Regions from separate parts of the Staphylococcus sp. 231237_7MaSpsaltlick genome, predicted to be linked through region 3. Evidence: riboswitches for the same ligand, from Rfam matches in the RefSeq annotation. Region 3 holds a riboswitch; each other region holds the start of a gene.

Region 1 (6,538 bases), on a different contig from region 3:
TTGATGTTAGGTGCACAAATTGCGAGAATTAAATTTAACTTTAAATGGTCTGCAGCATATGCCTTTATTTTTGTAAGACTAGTAATGGGACCAATTATTGCCTGGGGAATTATTGAATTAATGGGACTTGAGGGTGTGATTGCTCAAGCGTTATTCATCACTTCTGCGATGCCAACGTCTGTCAATAGTTCTGTGATAGCCCAAGAATATGATAATCACCCAGAGTTAGCAGCTGAAATTGTCTTTTTATCCACTTTATTAAGTTCTGTGACAGTTGTTGTAGTCATCTACTGCTCAAAGTTATTATTTTAAACTGAATTAATAAACGCATATGCAGTGGATTTATGCTGAATATGCAGTGTTCAAGAAATACTTAAACATGATCTAACATAGGAATATGTATGAAAAAATGGAGTAGTATCAGTAAATCGATTTGTCCAATCGACAGCTGTACTGCTCCATTTCTTTATATCTAAAGCATATGTTTAAGTACAACTTTAGATATTATATTAAAATGCTATAAATTTAAAATTCTACGACAGAATATTGTTTTAATACTTTTTTGAATGGACTTGGTTCACTTTCGCCGCTTTTAATTTTTTTATTCATTTCTTTATGTTCTTCGACGTGTTCAGGCCTTGCTACCCAAGTTTGGAAATCTTTTTTCTCTTGCCACTTACTAACAATGACATATTCAACTTCATCAGCCTTTGATTTCGTCCACACTTCAGCATCAATGAGCCCTTTAACGTTGTCGTTTAATTCAGCTAAATTCTTTTTGGCTTTATTGTATAATCTATCTTCATTTTCTTTATTTGTAGAAAATGCGACTTCTGTAATAAACATGTATTTCCTCCTAAAGTTAAATATTTATTAATGCTAGCACTTTTAAATTTTTTTCTCTAGTAATTTTAGTTGAATTTGATTTTTTATTTAAACGTGTTATAAATATGTCGTATAAAAAATTAAAACGTATAACATGCTATTTTTTATCAAAAAAACACTTTGAAAAGGGACGATGCGCGTGATTGATGCAGTATTAGGAATTGATATAGGCACTGGTTCTGTAAAGGCTATAGCTGTAAGTAGGCAAGGAAAGGTCATACAAACTGTGAGCGAACATTTAAAAATGATTCAACCTCAAGCTGGATATAATGAACAACGACCTGATGATTGGGTATGTGCGACGATTCAGTGTATTAAAAAAATACTACAAGATCCGGAAATGGCGAATGTTAAGGTACATGGCATATCATTATCTGGTCAAATGCACAGTCTTGTAATACTTGATCAACACAATCAACCTATTCGTAATGCAATCTTATGGAACGATACTAGAACGACTGAACAATGCGTAGAAATAAGGCAGGAATTGGGGGACTATGTGTTAGAAAATCCTGTTTTAGAAGGGTTTACGTTAACGAAATTATTATGGATTAAAGCAAATGAACCTGAAAACTGGGCGCAAATTGCTAAATTTTTATTACCCAAAGATTATGTTAGATATAAATTGACGGGCAATCTTCATATGGAGTATTCGGATGCATCGAGCACTTTGCTCTTAGATCCTGTGCTAGAAACGTGGTCGAAAGAATTGGCCGCGCACTTTACTGTAGATCACATACTTCCGAACCTGGTGGCATCAGAGGATTTTGTTGGCTATGTAACTCCAGAATTAGCTCGGAAATTAGGATTGAAAGAGGATGTAGCTGTCTTTGCTGGTGGAGGAGATAATGCTTGTGGTGCCTTAGGGGCAGGTGTTATCAAAGACGAACAAACGCTATGTAGTATTGGGACTTCTGGTGTTGTATTAAGTTGTGATAGTAATGCAAAGACCCATTATCGACATAATTTGCACTTTTTCAAACATGTTATCCCTAATCAATCCTATGTGATGGGTGTCACGCTTGCTGCGGGTGATAGTCTCAATTGGTTGCGTAGTAATATCTTGTCTGATGTATCATATGAGCAAATTTTTCAAGAGGCAAGCGCAGCGGATATAGGGAGTAATGGTTTGTTATTTACGCCTTATTTATCAGGTGAGCGGACACCTCATGGAGATTCGAGTATACGTGGTAGCTTTATCGGGCTAAGTGCATTGCACACTAGGGGGGATATGGCACGTGCAGTAATAGAGGGTATCACCTATTCCTTGTATGAGTCCATTTGTCTATTAAGAGCAAAGGGTAAGGCAATATCAGAGGTGGTGGCCATTGGTGGAGGCGCTAAAAATGATTTTTGGTTACAACTGCAAGCAGATATGTTTAATGCTGAGGTAAAGCGATTGAAATATGAGGAAGGGCCATGTATGGGGGCGGCCATACTCGCTATTAAAGGCCTAAATTGGTATAACAATTTAGATGCTATCATGGAGTCATTTATCTGTTTTGAGCAAGTATTCTATCCGAATCAGAACAACCACGAACAATATCAACAATACTTTGAGGTGTATAAAAAAATATATACACAAACGCGTGAATTGACTTCAAGTTTGTTGTCATTATCAAAAAAATAAAAATTTGTTGCTTGAAAATTAAATTTGAAAACTATAGCATAGAGTTAACTTATAATTTATCAAGTGAATTAAGTTGAACTTGAAAATAAATACATAATGAGTTAAGTTTAAATTAATTATATATGTCATTTACATGTGACGTATGCAAGTTTAAAATTTCATAGAAACCACTGGAAGTGCCTTTATTAAAGGCTGAGACCGATGTAGTGACATAGGGATTCCTTGAACCTGATCCAGTTTGTACTGGCGTAGGAAAGTGGCGTTATAAACAATTAGTATTCGTTCATTCAACGTTATTTTTCTACACAGAAAAATAACGTTTTTTTATTTATTAGAGGTGAAAGGCATGTTTGTAGCGATAACAGCAGATAAATATTTAGCAAGAAAGGATATAATGCATTATTTAGCTATTGAAGCACATATTGATTATTTGATTGTTAGAACTCCAATGTCATCAGACGAATTGGTTGATTGGATTAATATGTTGCTACAGTACCAATTTCCTAAAGAAAAAGTAATTATTCATGAAAATATAGATGTTTTAAATCGTTGTGCTTTAACCGCGATTCATTTTAAAGAACATAATAATCAAGATTTATTTTTTAAGCAGCGCTTTCCACATATTCAGGTGAGCAAGTCAACGCATCATAGTAGGATGGTTGCTGAGGCAGCGCAACGTGGTTTAGATTTTGTCTTGTTTAGTCATATTTTTGAAACGAAATCCAAGCCAGGCATAACACCACGGACAACTGACGAAATTAATGCGGCATTACAATATGATATTCCAGTGGTCGCGTTAGGTGGCATCAATCATCGAACAATTGCTCAGTTGCCAAATGGCTTTGATGGTATTGCGGGCATCTCACTTTTTGAAAAAGATAATGTTGCACATTTAGATCAATTGAAGGAGGTGTGGCATGCATATGTATGATGTCATCATTATTGGTTCGGGTGTTATGGGCATGTCGGTAGCGAGAGCATTGAGTGAACATTCGGTCCATGTAGCTATAATTGATCGAGATATACCTGGCATGCATGCCTCGTATAAGGCTGGTGGGATGTTAGGTGCACAAAATGAATTCACCCAAGAATCAGCGCTCTATCATATCGCCCGTAAATCACAACAAATGTTTCCAACACTAGCAAGTGAATTATTGGATGAAGTCGCTTTAGATATTGAATATTTAAACAGTGGCTTAATTAAAATAAACGCCTCGAAAGCTGATGCGCATGACATTCAAGTGCAGTATCAATTTTTAAAGCAATATAACGACCAGATTGAGTTACTAACGGATTCAAGATTAAGTGAATTGACCAACGATAAGGTTATGAACAATGGCAAACAAGCGATGTATATACCGGACGATCATCAAGTCAATGCTAATCGATATACGAAAGCACTGCTTGAGTCTATAAAAAGACGGAACGTGGAACGTTGTTATCATACGGAAGTGCATCATATTGAATCACTTAAACAAGGTTACAAAGTGAAGACACAGAATGGTTCGTTTTATGGGAAAAAGGTTATCGTCGCTGGTGGTGCATGGAGTGGTAGGTTAGTGTCACCCCACTTACAATCGCATAATGTTACAGGTGTCAAAGGTGAAGCGTTACTCGTAGAACACCCAACATTGAATTTGAATACAACGTTATTTATGACGAATGGTTGCTATATCATTCCAAAGTTACAACACCGTTACATGATTGGTGCTACAAGTTACTTTGATGATTACTCTGTCGGAGTGTCGTCGGTAGGAAGAGATTGGCTCTTACATCAAGCATCGACGATTGTACCTCAATTAAAAGATAGTCAGATGCTACATGAATGGTCCGGAATACGACCTTATAGTAAAGAAGAACGTCCAGTTATGGATGAGGTGGCGCAAGATTTGTTTGTTATCACAGGGCATTATCGCAATGGAATCTTATTATCGCCATATATTGGTGCTTTGATGTGTGAATGGTTATTAACTGGGCAACGTCCAGAAGATTTACAAGATTTTAGAATTGAGAGGAGTGTTGACAATGCAATGCATTATTAACGGTGACAGCTTTAAATTTAGCAAAGAGTTAAATATTCAAGAATTGATTCAAGAAATGGGATTAGATGAAAATCGAATCATCGTTGAACACAATGAAGAATTGATTCAACGACAACAGTTTCCTGTTCAAGTGGTAAGAGATCAAGATTGTTTAGAATTATTAGAGTTTGTAGGAGGCGGATAGGATGATTGAAATTGGTAAATTCAAATTAAATTCGAGACTATTATTAGGTACTGGCAAATTTGAGAATGAGGATATACAACAACAAGCGATACAAGCGTCAGAAACTGAGGTGTTAACATTTGCAGTACGTCGAATGAACCTTTATGACAAAGATTTACCTAACCCACTTGCTCAAGTAGATTTATCAAATTTTGTGACCTTCCCTAATACTGCAGGAGCAAAAACTGCACAAGAAGCGGTACGTATTGCTGAAATTGCGAATCATGCTGGTGTATGTGACATGATTAAAGTTGAGGTGATTGGAGATGATGAAACACTGTTACCTGATCCAATTGAGACTTATGAAGCTTGTAAAATATTATTGGAAAAAGGTTATACAGTATGCCCATATATTTCTAATGATGTCGTGTTAGCTAAACGATTAGAGGAATTAGGTGTCCATGCGATTATGCCGTTAGCTTCTCCAATAGGAACGGGTAGAGGCATTAACAACCCATTGAATTTAAGATATATAATAGAACGTACAAATGTACCGGTGATTGTAGATGCTGGAATTGGTTCTCCAAAAGATGCTTGTCATGCAATGGAACTAGGCGCTGATGCAATATTATTAAATACGGCGATATCAAGTGCAGAAGATCCAGTTAAAATGGCAGAAGCGATGAAGTTAGGTATCAATGCGGGTAGATTGAGCTTTGAAGCTGGAAGAATCCCAGTGAAATATACAGCACAAGCATCTAGTCCGACTGAAGGAATTGGATTTTTATAATGAAAAGATACCAACGTCAAGCGATTTATGCACCATTTGGTAAACATGGGCAAAGTCGACTTGAAAACACTCATATCATGATACTTGGTGCAGGTGCGTTGGGGAGTCACTGTGCGGAAATATTAACTCGGATGGGTGCAGGCAGTCTAACCATCATTGATATGGATGTCGTTGAAACATCCAACCTACATCGTCAAGCGATATTTGATGAAATGGATGCTGAACAATTGCAACCAAAAGTAATTGCCCTTGAAAATAAATTAAAGTTGATTAATAGTAATGTGAAAATCACTGCGCTATATCAAGAGCTCACTAATAACAATATTGAAAATTTATTAAAGGTGTATCAACCGGATATCGTAATTGATGGAATGGATAACTTTACACTGCGCTTTCTTATTAATGAAGCATGTCATAAATGCCAAATACCTTGGATATATGGAGCGGCAGTGGGAAGTAAAGGTTCGGTGTATGCCATTGACTATACGGGACCTTGCTTTAAATGTTTATTAGAGACCGTTCCTCAAACAGGAGAGAGTTGTGCAATCAATGGTGTATTGCCACCAGTTATTTATCAGGTTGCTAGTATGGAGGTTTCTGAACTATTGAGGTGGCTATCTGGTCATGGCTTTTCTAAAAAGTTAATCACGATGGATAGCTTTACTATTGATGTGAAGACATTAAATATTAGTGGGTTAAAGCAGCATCAGTGCCCAGTCTGTGAACGACAACACTATGAATATTTAAATCAGCCAAGGACCAAACACGTTGAAAAGCAATGTGGAAATACCTATCTATTGCGTTTCAACCCTTCAGTGTTTAATTATGCAACGCTCTTACCTACTACAATTGTTAAGCAAAATGACTTTGCTAAGTTGATGACCTATCAAGGTTATCAAATGACATTATTTAAAGATGGTAGAATGAACGTTTACGGCTTAGACGAAGAAGCGGATGCACAACAACTTTTCCTTACTTTGAATAAAAGCGTTAAATAATCTATTAAATGATTGTAATCATAAAATCGA
Region 2 (6,538 bases), on a different contig from region 3:
ATTAAATCACTCATTGTAAATATCTTGGTTTAACTAAGTGTTTCATATTAATTATGAATGCCATACTTTTATAACTGTGATAGTGATTTCTAATTTACTTTAATATAAGGTGGGATGCGCTATGATACGTCATGCTAAGCAATCAGATTTACCGAATATACTAGAAATATACAACGATGCGATCTTGAATACTACCGCTGTTTATACTTATAAACCTCAAACTTTGGCATCACGTGAAACTTGGTTTGAAAATAAACTAAATAAACAAGAGCCTGTACTTGTTTACGATGAAAGAGGTGAAGCGATAGCCTTCGCTACTTATGGTACATTTAGAGATTGGCCCGCTTATCAATATTCTATTGAACACTCTATTTATGTAAATAAACATCATAGAGGAAAAGGGATTGCATCACAATTGCTGGCTGAAATCATCCAAACTGCTCGTAATAATGGCTATAGAACACTTGTTGCAGGCATTGACGCTACGAATGATTATAGTATTTACTTGCATAAAAAATTTAAATTCAAACATTCTGGAACCATTCAAAATGTAGGTTATAAATTTGATAAATGGTTAGATTTAGTATTCTATCAATTAGATTTAAACCCTTCTCAAAGTACGAAACATTAATTTGTGCTATATACATTCAGACTTTTAGCTAGCAGATTTACTTTACAATATTTATATTGTCAGCTCACTTTCCTAGGATGCCGTCTCAGCCTCGGCCTTCAACTGACACTGTTTCCTCAGGAGTCTCGACCTAATACTTCTCAATATTTTATACCGCTATTATTATATAATTTATAATGCGCTGTGGTTTATATTTAGTAAAACTCATTTACTTTTGGTCATAAAAAGCTCCCTTCAAAGTTTACGTTTTTCAGTAACTACTTTAAAGGGAGCATCACTTCATAGCATAGTTCTCTTATTTTAAGAATGAGAATTTTCGCCCAAAACTCTATCTCTAACGGTAAATCCTACTACCTTTTGAAACAAATTCTTCAGACTTTTGTTTCAATCCTTCTTCTTTTAAATCATTGTGCTTTCTTAAATCGTGAGAGATACGCATCGAACAGAATTTAGGCCCACACATACTGCAGAAATGGGCAACCTTTGCTGCTTCAGCAGGTAGTGTTTCATCATGATATGAACGTGCCTTATCAGGATCTAGCGACAGATTAAATTGATCGTACCATCTAAATTCAAATCGTGCTCTACTAATTTCATCATCTCTTTGTTGTGCTCCTTTGACACCTTTTGCCAAGTCAGCTGCATGTGCTGCAATCTTATACGTGACAACACCTTCTCTCACATCGTCTTTATTAGGTAATCCCAGATGCTCTTTTGGAGTAACATAACAAAGCATTGCTGTACCATAACTAGCAATTTGGGCTGCCCCGATTGCAGACGTAATATGGTCATAGGCTGGTGCAATATCTGTTGTTAATGGACCTAATGTGTAAAAAGGCGCTTCTTGACAATGGAAATCAGCTAAGTCTTGATTTTCCTTTATTTTATGCATCGGAACATGTCCTGGCCCTTCAATCATCACTTGTACGTCATATTCCCAAGCTATTGCAGTTAATTCCCCTAATGTCTTTAATTCCAGAATTTGGCTCTCATCATTTGCATCATATATTGATCCGGGTCTTAATCCATCTCCAAGAGAAATTGCAATATCATAACGGCTCATTATTTCACAAATTTCTTCAAAATGTGTATATAAAAAGCTTTCTTCATGATGCGCTAAACACCATTGTGCCATGATAGATCCACCTCTTGAAACAATACCAGTTAATCTATCCACTGTTGTCGGGACATAACGTAATAATACGCCTGCGTGTATCGTGAAGTAGTCAACGCCTTGTTCTGCTTGTTCAATTAAAGTATCGCGATAAATTTCCCAAGTTAAGTCCTTAGCAGAACCATCTACCTTTTCTAATGCTTGATAGATAGGCACAGTGCCAACAGGAACCGGGGAATTTCTCAATAGATATTCTCTCGTAGCATGGATATTTTTACCAGTAGATAAATCCATAATCGTATCAGCCCCCCAATGAATGCCCCAAACCAACTTTTCTATTTCAGCTTCTATAGAAGAACTGACTGCCGAATTACCAATATTAGCATTTATTTTCACTTGAAAGTTTTTACCTATAATCATTGGTTCTGATTCAGGGTGATTGACATTATTAGGAATAATCGCACGTCCTCGTGCAATTTCTGAACGCACATATTCAGGTGAGACATCTTCTCGCTTAGCTACAAATTTCATTTCCTTCGTGATAATACCTTGTTTCGCATAATGCATTTGTGTAACATTTTGTCCTGTTTTTGCCTTTTTCGGTTGATATTTAAATGGTGTCTCGACAAATTTTTTATGATTATTAGACTTAAATCCGTTATCCAGTGAGACAATTTTCCTACCTTCATATTCCAATGTATCATTTCTATCTTCTATCCATGGTGTTCTTAATTTGGGTATACCTTTTTGCACGTCAACTGTATAACTAGTATCATGATATGGTCCTGCAGTGTCATAGACTAACACCGGTTTGTTAACCGTTGTTCCTTCTTCTGTTACTGTTGGGGAAAGTTGTATCTCTCTAAATGGAACTTGAATATCTGGATCTTCTCCACTCACCCAAATCCTTTGACTTGATGGAAATTGCTTTTTTAATTCTATTTTTTCTTGTTTCATAAAAAAACTCCTTAGCATTTTATTATTGCTAGGAGACCTGGTCGAAAATCACATATTTAGTGAAGCGACAGTAAATAAAAGTCTACTCTATAGACTTTCCATTTATACTGTACTTTTCTGCTTCCCTACGCTGGTACTAACCAGATCAGGTTCAAAGGGTTGAGACTAATGTCTCTTTCAGCTAACAAGCACCCCTAGCAATTCTTATTAAATTCTAAATTAAACTTAACACTAATAAAAAATAATTACAAATAAATTTGAAAATTAATATAAACATAATCTAGTACAATAAAAACCTAAGATTCTGTTTAACAAACAGGATCCTAGGTACTTATATTAATGTTCTGTTCCATTTTAATGTAAGTGTTTTGCATTCCATTTATAAATCATATAATCTGCTGCTATCATCAATAAAGTAATTAATGTAAAGGCCATAGTTACATCGCCTAAGAAATGTGCACCAATACGCAAACGACTCACACACATGATAATAGTAAACATAAATGCAATAATAAACATACGCTTTTGGGCTACACGTGTTTTAAAGTAAAATGCCCAAAACATTAAATAAGCCGCATCTGTTGTATGACCAGATGGAAATGAACTGTGACCAGTATTACCATTGATTGTAAGCCAATTTGTAAAATGTGCGCCGTCATGACCAATTTCATAAGGTCTTGCTCGCCCCCATAATTCCTTCAAACTATCAATCGTTTCTAATCCTACTAATAATACAAAAAAGCTAACAAATGCAACGCGAACTAATCTTTCTATCTCTGTTTGAGTCACTTGTTGTAACCAAAATTTTGTAACAAATAATGTAATTAACATAAGTAAAATGAATGTGATTAAGAAACTTAGCCCCATTGGTAATGCATTGCTGGTATCACCTTCATTACTAGCCACACCTAATGGCTTATGTCGTTCAATATTGTCCATTGTTGCAAAGATATACTTAAATGTTTCAGATACCAAAGTATTAGTTTTTATCAAAGTATAAATAAAAGATAAAAATAAAATGATATATTTAATCAATTTACTTTCAAACTTTGAAAACACATAAAAATTCAAAATAATCATTGAAAGAATCAAAATAACAGTTGGCGGAAAAAGACCTAAATCTTGAAATACTGTCCCAAAGATTGAATTTTGATTCATAAAATGTTTAGATACTGGCAAATCAATAAATAAAGCGAGTACTAAAATAATGCAAAATACAGGTAATGCAATTGCTGTGAACCTTTTTGAAATAACCATGATGCCCTCCTAATTAATATCTTTTAACAATAATTTTAATAACTATTTTATTATTCATGAATTTTATTACTGCTTAACCATACCCATTTTATGCTTATGTATGTTTGAATTAAATAAAATTTTCATAATCTTTGTAGAGATAACTGCAATCTTTTTATATTATTGGAAGCCTAAATTCCATAGTAAAATTCTAAATGTGACATAACTGTTAGGTCACAATATCATTTATTCATGATATATTATTTGTGTAGCGAATATAGTTTTTTTAATTTTAAAGTTCTCCTTATTTTTATAAGCATATTTAGCTTCGCTAAATATAAAAAAAGCAGTAAATTCATGTCGACTTAAACATGAATTTTACTGCTTTTTTATTTATGATTTAACTCTAGCCATTTCACCATTTCGCTCACATTACTTACCGTTATCGATGGTGTTGGACCGTTTACATCAAACTTTTTATTTGTTCGATTTACCCAAGCTGTATCAAATCCAAAGTTACTAGCACCAGTAATATCCCATGAGTTTGAAGAGACAAATAATATATCTTCTCTATTCATATGATAATACTCTAATACAAGTGCATAACTTGCAGCACTCGGTTTATATTGTTTAATTTCATTAACACTAATAAGTGTGTCGATATATCCACCTAGTTCTGAATTATCTATGAGTGGCATTAACATATTATCATTACCATTTGATAGTATACCTACATCAATATTTTTATCTCTTAAATTGGCTAATGATTTAGGTATCTCCTTGTAATAATTTAAATTAAAAAATGCTTCAAACAATCTATTAATATCTTCTCTATTATATTGAATATCATAAACATTTAAAGTATGTCGTAGTGAGTCTTTCGTCAATTCATCAAAAGGGATATATCTTTGCATAACCTGCCTCATAAACATATGTCTTAATTGAGTCTTTTGCCATAACTTAGTAATCTTTGTTGCAGTATCTTCATCAAACTCAATCATTTCATTTTTTAATGAATCCATATCAAACAAAGTACCATACACATCAAAAATAATAGCCTTATACATACTTTCCCTCCTCTGCAACTCCATAAAAATGAAACTTACTTATTATTTTACACAATAAACACACATTCAAAACAATTTAGAATTAAATTTGTTTACGAATCTTGTAATTTTAGTTAATTTATTATCAATAAATATTATATTTGTTCGACAACCACTCTGTGTACCACCTAATTATTGATTGTAAATTTTATGTAAATTATATTAAACCAAGCTTTAAATCATTGATTAGTTGGCAATATAAAAGTAAGAGAGGAGGCTGGTTGTTATGAGAAAAATATTTTTCGTCGATTTGTTTAACCTCTTTATTATTACGCTCGGATACATGACGCTTATCTCATTAACGCTACTTGCATTTGATCTTTTTGAAATTAAAACAACCGGTTCAGTATTTTTAGAAGGCTTAAGTTCTATTACAATTTTTAAAATTTATAGCAATTCCATCTTCAATGGTCTATTTACTCTATTTTTAGTCATTACGATTATTTTATTTCTTTACAAAGCATATGATCTATATAGAAAAGACAGCAAATAAATCTTATTGTAAATTTTCACATTCGTTTAATCTGACAATTCGTGTATCCTTCAATAACAAACAGCTCAGTTAAAGCCTATAATAAATTAAATAACAAAATAATTGTATATTGTATTAGAAGATTATTAGTTATATAATATTGTATGAGGATGTATTTCATGTGTTATGAACGGCTATTTAACTTGCCATCTATCATCATAGTTATATTCCATTCCCAGAATTAAACTTTATGCACCCATTTAAACAAAGTAAATAACACAACATTCTCAGTATAACTTCGTTCCTATGGACGAAAATAATAAGAGATCTAAAGTCACTTTCAGGCAGTGTTTTTAGATCTCTTTTTTTATCTTTTAACATATTAACCATAAGATTATACGTTTATTACTACACCACTTCAAATTATTATTAATTTACTTACAATTTTTGAAAAATTCTCCGCAAAAGTGCTATTTATTAATTTATATCGTCACTTTAATAATAATGTGGGATTATCATTCTTTTTTCTTATTACAGATGTACAATGATTTTATTACTATTAACTGATAGTTCTAATTTCTGACTTAGGTGGTATTTATGATTAGCTCATTAAGTGTAAGAAAAGATTATTCAACTGAATTTACGCGCTGCATAAACCAAATTATTATACTACTTCCATTAAATAAACCATGTAAGGTTAATTTAAATGGAATTATTTTGTCCGTTGATAATGGATTAATTATAAATAATTCAGATTTATATCAAATGATTAAATTAGATGATGTTGTCGAATTAAAGATTCCACTTCCCATTTTTTTTGAACAAGAGCAATTTTTATCCAATTGTTATTTTGATTTTGCACAAATTCGTAATATTGATCAATTCAGAACTTTGGTATTACAAATTTTATATAATGAAGCCTATTTGACCAATGGTCAGTTACATTACGTAGCAGACATTGTTGATTTTTTGTTAAAGGAAGCCAAAGTCACATTACATACTACTTATGTACCTACTTTACG
Region 3 (6,538 bases):
AATTATGGTGTCCCAGTAAATGATTTAGTATTTAAAGGTGACCCTTTGGCGATGTCTGTTCAAGTCATTGTGCTTTCTTTACAAAATATATTTACTTTTTCATATGGTATATTTTCAATACAAGCCGTGCATATTGGGAAGCTTAAAGCATTATTAGGTTACTTTAAAATGCCTGTTTTATATGCTTTGGTATTCGCCATTATTTTGAATTATGGTAATGTCGGTATACCTAAATTTATATGGACGCCGGCAAACTATATTGCGGATGCAATGATAGCAATTGCATTAATATTATTAGGCGCACAAATTGCTAATATTAAATTTAGTTTTAAGTGGTCAAGTTCATATGTGTTTATATTTGTGCGATTAATTGTTGGACCGATGATAGCTCTAGGCATTATCAAACTAATGGGGCTTGAAGGTATCATAGCACAAGCGTTATTTATTACTTCAGCTATGCCGACATCAGTTAATAGTTCAGTCATTGCACAGGAATATGATAATCATCCTGAACTTGCGGCGGAATTAGTCTTTTTATCAACATTACTGAGTGCGATCACAGTAGTAATCGTTATTTATTTTTCGAAAATATTATTCTAAATCGTGATTCATTATAATATCATATTATTGGAAATTTATAAGGCATTTCAATATGATACAGTTGTTGAATATTTAAAATCTGACAAAAGGAATCGATGATATTGAATGAAGCAGTGTTAGGCATAGATATAGGTACAAGTTCAGTTAAAGTTATAGCCGTAAGTAAAGAAGGAGAAGTGCTAGCTAAAGTTAGTGAAGGACTTGATATAATACAACTTCAATCTGGGTGCAATGAGCAACAACCAGACGAATGGTTTGAGGCAACCAAGTCATGTATTAGACAAATATTAAGTGCTAGCGCGTTAAGCGACATTTATATTAGAGGCTTATCGTTATCTGGTCAAATGCATAGTTTAGTGGTATTAGATAGCACTAATAAACCGCTTCGAAATGCAATTTTATGGAATGATACTCGTTCGACTCCTCAATGCACAACAATCGAACAACAATTTGGTGATTATATATTATCAAACCCAGTATTAGAAGGTTTTACATTAACGAAATTGCTTTGGATAAAAGATAATGAACCTAATAATTGGAACAAGATAGCAACGTTCCTATTACCTAAAGATTACGTGAGGTTTAAGCTAACTGGTAAAATAAATATGGAATATTCAGACGCTTCGAGCACATTATTATTGGACCCAAAACAAAAAAGTTGGTCAAAGACAACCGGCTCACAATTTCGCATTCACGACATTTATCCCTCACTTGTATCATCTGGAGATTTTATTGGATATGTAGAAAGCAGCCTAGCTAAATCATTAGGATTAACAGGTGAGGTAGCTGTTTTTGCTGGTGGTGGCGATAATGCATGTGGTGCACTTGGTGCAGGCGTTATCAAATCCAACGATACATTATGCAGTATTGGTACTTCTGGTACGTTATTAACTTGTGAATCAGGTGAAGGAAAGACGTATCGTCATAATTTGCACTATTTCAATCATGTTGTAGAAGATAAATCATATGTAATGGGCGTGACGCTTGCTGCTGGAGATAGTTTGAATTGGTTAAAAAAACATGTGTTTCCCGGTTTAACTTTTAACCAAATTTTAAGCTTAGCAAGTAACTCTACAATTGGTAGTGAAGGGTTGTTATTTGCCCCATACCTATCAAGTGAACGTACACCACATGGTGATTCGCAAATTAGAGGTAGCTTTATCGGGCTAAGCACTTTACATACAAATGCAGACATAGCGAGATCAGTAATTGAAGGTATTACTTATTCATTATATGAAACTTTGGTACATTTACGTGAACAAGGGAAGGACATAACGCACATTACATCAATCGGTGGCGGCGCAAAAAATGATTTTTGGTTACAATTGCAAGCAGATATATTTAATGCAAAAGTCAGTAAATTGAAATATGAAGAAGGGCCTTGTATGGGGGCGGCAATGCTAGCTATTGTCGGTTTGAGTTGGTATGAAAGCCTAGAAGATGTAGTTGATCAATTTATCGTCTATGATAGAACTTTTCTGCCGAATGAAGCGCATCATGAACGCTATGCTAAATACTTTGAAATATATCAAGAAGTCTATCGTCAGACACGACCGATAACAGCACGGTTGTTAGAGTTGTCTCTATAAGCGTGATTATGCACGATTAAGCCAGCTGACTTTAGGATACATGTTGTCAAAGTTGAAGTGAGACTTGAAAAGTAAATGATTATAAGTTAGATTGTAAGTAATCACTAAAACATTATGAAACGAAAATTTAATAGATAGAAACCACTGGAAGCGCCTTTGATAAAGGCTGAGACCGAAGTAATAACTGAGGGATTCCTAGAACCTGATCCAGTTCGCACTGGCGTAGGAAAGTGGCGTTTTCTATGATAAATGTAATCATACAACGTTATTTTTCCACCAGGAAAAGTAACGTTTTTTTATTTGGGGTGAAAATATTGTTTATTGCTATTACACCATATCAAGATTTGTCTAAATCACATATTAAGCATTACTGTGAAATCGAAGGCGTTATCGATTACTTATTAATAAGAGTGCCAATGAATACTGAAGAAGTCATTCAGTGGGTTCATGAATTAATAAAAAATGAGTTCCCTAAGGATAAGATTATTATTCATAGCGATATCAACGTAATCATACAATGTGACTTGTCGGCAATTCATTTTAGGGAAAGTGACCCTTATATTGAGGAGGTACAAGCTAGTTATCCCGATATACAAGTGAGTATGTCTACGCACCATAAAGATACTATTGCTAACGCTAAATATTTAGGGCTAGATTTTGTATTATTTGGACACGTATTCGAGACGTCATCTAAACCTCAGCAAACACCTAGAGCAAAGTCGGAGGTTGAAGAAGCGCTACAAATTGATATTCCGATTATTGCAATTGGAGGTATTAATCAACATACTTTATCTTCTTTACCTAATGGATTTTCAGGAATAGCCGGTATTTCTATTTTTAATCAATATTCGAAAGAAAAACTTATAAACATGAAGGAAGTGTGGGATGGACATGTATGATGTCATTATTATTGGATCGGGAGTCATGGGCATGTCAATCGCACGTGGGTTAAGTCAGTCTTTTGCGAATATAGCTGTGATAGATAGAGATGAAGCAGGTAAGCATGCATCTTATAAAGCAGGTGGGATGTTAGGCGCGCAAAATGAATTCACCAAAAATAGTGCTTTGTTTAGTTTGGCAACAACTTCTCAAAAGATGTTCAAACCTCTAAGAGATAGTTTGTTGGAAGAGGTTGGCGTGGATATTGAGTATTTAAATAGTGGGTTAATAAAATTGGCTACGAACCATTATGATAATAAAAAGATTGAACAGCAATATCAATTTTTAAGACAACATTTTGCATCTGTAGAACGTCTTAGTCCTACTGATGTTCAACACATGTCCAACGGTGCTATAACTTCAAAACATACAAATGGTATTTATATGCCTGAAGATAATCAAATCAATGCAAACCGCTATACTAAAGGGTTGTTGAAGTCATTATCAAATAGACATATAGATAGAATATACCAAACAACTGTAACCCATATTGAATCTATAAAAGATGGGTACCGTGTGGAGACACGAAATGGAGCTTATTATACTGAAAAGTTAATTGTCACAGGAGGCGCTTGGACAGGAAAACTTTTACAGCAATATTTACCTTGTGAAGCGGTTATGGGGGTAAAAGGAGAAGCGCTATTGGTAGAACAACCTGATTTAAACTTGAATATTACCATGTTTCTGACTAATGGTTGTTACGTCATTCCAAAATTAAAAAATAGATATTTAATCGGTGCAACAAGTTACTTTAATGATTATTCAGTTGGGGTGTCTAATTCTGGTAAATCATGGCTTAAATCACAAGCTTTGCACTATATACCAGATTTGAAAAATGGAAAAATCATAAACCAATGGTCAGGTATACGGCCTTATTGTCAAAACGAACAGCCTATTATGGATGAAGTGGATAAAGACTTATTTGTCATTGCTGGCCATTATCGCAATGGAATTTTACTTTCGCCTTTAATAGGTGAGTTGATGAGTCAATGGATTATCAGTGGGCATAGGCCAAAACAATTGTATGATTTTCAGATTAGGAGAGGTGAACGAAATGAAATGTAAGATTAATGGTGACGTATTTAACTTTGAACAACCAATTAATATACAAGAAATAATTCAATCATTGGGACTGGATGAAACACGTATTATTGTAGAGCATAATGAAACATTAATTAAGCGAGAACAATTTACATCTCGCATAGTCAATGATGAAGATAACTTAGAATTATTAGAATTTGTAGGAGGCGGTTAATATGTTTAAAATAGGCAACTTTACATTAAATTCAAGATTATTATTAGGTACAGGAAAATTTGATAATGAAGAGATACAAACTCAGGCTATTGCAGCAGCAGAAACAGAAGTATTAACTTTTGCAGTGAGACGCATGAATTTATATGACAAAGATTTACCAAATCCATTAGCAAAAGTTGATTTATCGAAATTCATCACATTTCCAAATACAGCTGGAGCTAAGACAGCTAAAGAAGCAGTTCGTATAGCAGAAATTGCTAATCATGCAGGTGTTTGTGACATGATTAAGGTAGAAGTCATTGGTGATGACGAAACATTACTGCCAGACCCATTAGAAACATATGAAGCATGCCAAGTATTACTGGAAAAAGGTTACACGGTCTGTCCATATATATCTAATGATGTTGTCTTAGCGAAACGCTTAGAAGAGTTAGGCGTTTATGCAATTATGCCACTTGCCTCTCCTATTGGTACGGGGAGAGGAATCAATAATCCATTAAATTTGCGCTATATTATTGAACGTGTCAATGTACCAGTAATCGTAGATGCAGGTATTGGCTCACCTAAGGATGCTTGTCATGCAATGGAATTAGGTGCTGATGGTATTTTACTTAATACGGCAATATCAAGTGCAGCGGATCCTGTGAAAATGGCAGAAGCAATGAATAAAGGGATTAGTGCCGGAAGATTGAGTTATGAAGCAGGAAGAATACCTGTGAAGTATACAGCACAAGCATCGAGTCCAACTGAAGGAATTGGGTTCTTATGATAGAGCGCTACAATCGACAAGTAAGATATCATCAGTTTGGTGAGTACGGTCAAAGCCAACTTCAAAAAACTCACGTCATGATTATGGGTGCAGGTGCACTTGGTAGTCACAGCGCAGAAATGTTAGTAAGGATGGGGGTAGGCTCACTTACTGTAATAGATATGGATATTGTTGAATTATCCAATTTACATAGACAAGCGTTATATGATGAGTTGGATGCAGAAAAGATGTTACCTAAAGTTGAAGCATTAAAGCATAAGTTGAATCAAATAAATAGTAACGTACAAGTAACAGCAATTGATCGTGAAATAACAAATTTAAATATTGAAAATCTATTATCGACATATCATCCGGATATTGTTATAGATGGTATGGATCATTTTAAAATAAGATATTTAATTAATGAATCTTGTAACAAGCAAAATATACCTTGGATTTACGGTGCTGCAGTTGGTAGTAAAGGTACTGTTTATGGTATCGATGATCAAGGGCCATGTTTGAAATGTCTACTTGAAACAATGCCAAGTACTGGTGAAAGTTGTGCAATAAATGGTGTGCTGCCACCAGTGGTTTATCAAGTAGCTAGTATGCAAGTTTCCGAGCTAATGAGATGGGTCTCTGGCGAAGCATTTTCAAAGAAACTTATAACTATAGATTGTTTTAATATGCAATATAAGTCGATGGATATTAGTGCTTTAAAACAAAGTGATTGTAATGTTTGTAAGAAACATGAGTATGCATTGTTAAACGATAAATACGACAACAAGATAGAGAAACAATGCGGAGACATGTTCTTATTACGCTTTAATGCCGATATTTTTAACCATACTGATTATTTACCTGTTACGGTAAAAAAAGCTAATAATTTTGTGAAACTATTGTCCTATAAGCCTTATGAAATTACACTGTTCAAAGACGGAAGAATGCATGTCTATGGAGTTGAAAACGAAGGGGAAGCTGAGAAGCTTTATAGAGAAATTGGAAAGAGTTTGAGTTGAATATAAAATAATTTAAACACTGACTAAACAATAGATTGATGAGCTATTGTTTAGCAGTGTTTTGCGTGTTATTAGTTTGTTAATATATATTTTTTGAAAACGCAATCAAAGTTCACAAAAACTTCAAAATGGTTTTACGAATTTGTGAACGGCTAACCCACTCATTGAAACACTATATATTGTGTTATAAATTAAAAGTAAATACAATATATAGAAATGAGGGGATAAAATGAATAAACTCGAACAAGATTTAAAGAATTTAATAACCAAAGATCCTACAGTAATAAATGAAAACGCCAATAAGGATAGCGCCACATTTTCAACGATGAGAGATTTAACAGCAGGTGTAGTATCTAAATCATATGCGCTAAATTACTTATTACCAGAA

What was found. A riboswitch is a leader RNA that binds a small molecule or an ion and turns the genes downstream of it on or off. The one in region 3 is predicted to bind thiamine pyrophosphate.
Region 1: it holds a riboswitch for thiamine pyrophosphate, as region 3 does, so the genes downstream of both, ACF91D_RS09235 (thiamine phosphate synthase) here and ACF91D_RS05870 (thiamine phosphate synthase) in region 3, are expected to answer to the same signal.
Region 2: it holds a riboswitch for thiamine pyrophosphate, as region 3 does, so the genes downstream of both, thiC (phosphomethylpyrimidine synthase ThiC) here and ACF91D_RS05870 (thiamine phosphate synthase) in region 3, are expected to answer to the same signal.

The regions. Positions count from the first base shown of each region.
Region 1 is NZ_JBICNX010000004.1:146,009-152,546, forward strand. Features, by position in the region: gene ACF91D_RS09220 (AEC family transporter) at 1-312, shown strand, start outside; gene ACF91D_RS09225 (antibiotic biosynthesis monooxygenase family protein) at 526-846, opposite strand; gene xylB (xylulokinase) at 1,025-2,515, shown strand; TPP riboswitch at 2,678-2,787, shown strand; gene ACF91D_RS09235 (thiamine phosphate synthase) at 2,862-3,446, shown strand; gene ACF91D_RS09240 (NAD(P)/FAD-dependent oxidoreductase) at 3,439-4,557, shown strand; gene thiS (sulfur carrier protein ThiS) at 4,541-4,741, shown strand; gene ACF91D_RS09250 (thiazole synthase) at 4,743-5,510, shown strand; gene ACF91D_RS09255 (ThiF family adenylyltransferase) at 5,510-6,508, shown strand.
Region 2 is NZ_JBICNX010000004.1:454,279-460,816, reverse strand. Features, by position in the region: gene ACF91D_RS10515 (GNAT family N-acetyltransferase) at 122-631, shown strand; gene thiC (phosphomethylpyrimidine synthase ThiC) at 966-2,702, opposite strand; TPP riboswitch at 2,808-2,908, opposite strand; gene ACF91D_RS10505 (phosphatase PAP2 family protein) at 3,057-3,959, opposite strand; gene ACF91D_RS10500 (haloacid dehalogenase type II) at 4,328-5,005, opposite strand; gene ACF91D_RS10495 (hypothetical protein) at 5,271-5,537, shown strand; gene ACF91D_RS10490 (helix-turn-helix domain-containing protein) at 6,114-6,538, shown strand, end outside.
Region 3 is NZ_JBICNX010000002.1:600,389-606,926, forward strand. Features, by position in the region: gene ACF91D_RS05860 (AEC family transporter) at 1-600, shown strand, start outside; gene xylB (xylulokinase) at 702-2,189, shown strand; TPP riboswitch at 2,326-2,435, shown strand; gene ACF91D_RS05870 (thiamine phosphate synthase) at 2,495-3,088, shown strand; gene ACF91D_RS05875 (NAD(P)/FAD-dependent oxidoreductase) at 3,081-4,193, shown strand; gene thiS (sulfur carrier protein ThiS) at 4,183-4,383, shown strand; gene ACF91D_RS05885 (thiazole synthase) at 4,385-5,152, shown strand; gene ACF91D_RS05890 (ThiF family adenylyltransferase) at 5,152-6,150, shown strand; gene nrdD (anaerobic ribonucleoside-triphosphate reductase) at 6,380-6,538, shown strand, end outside.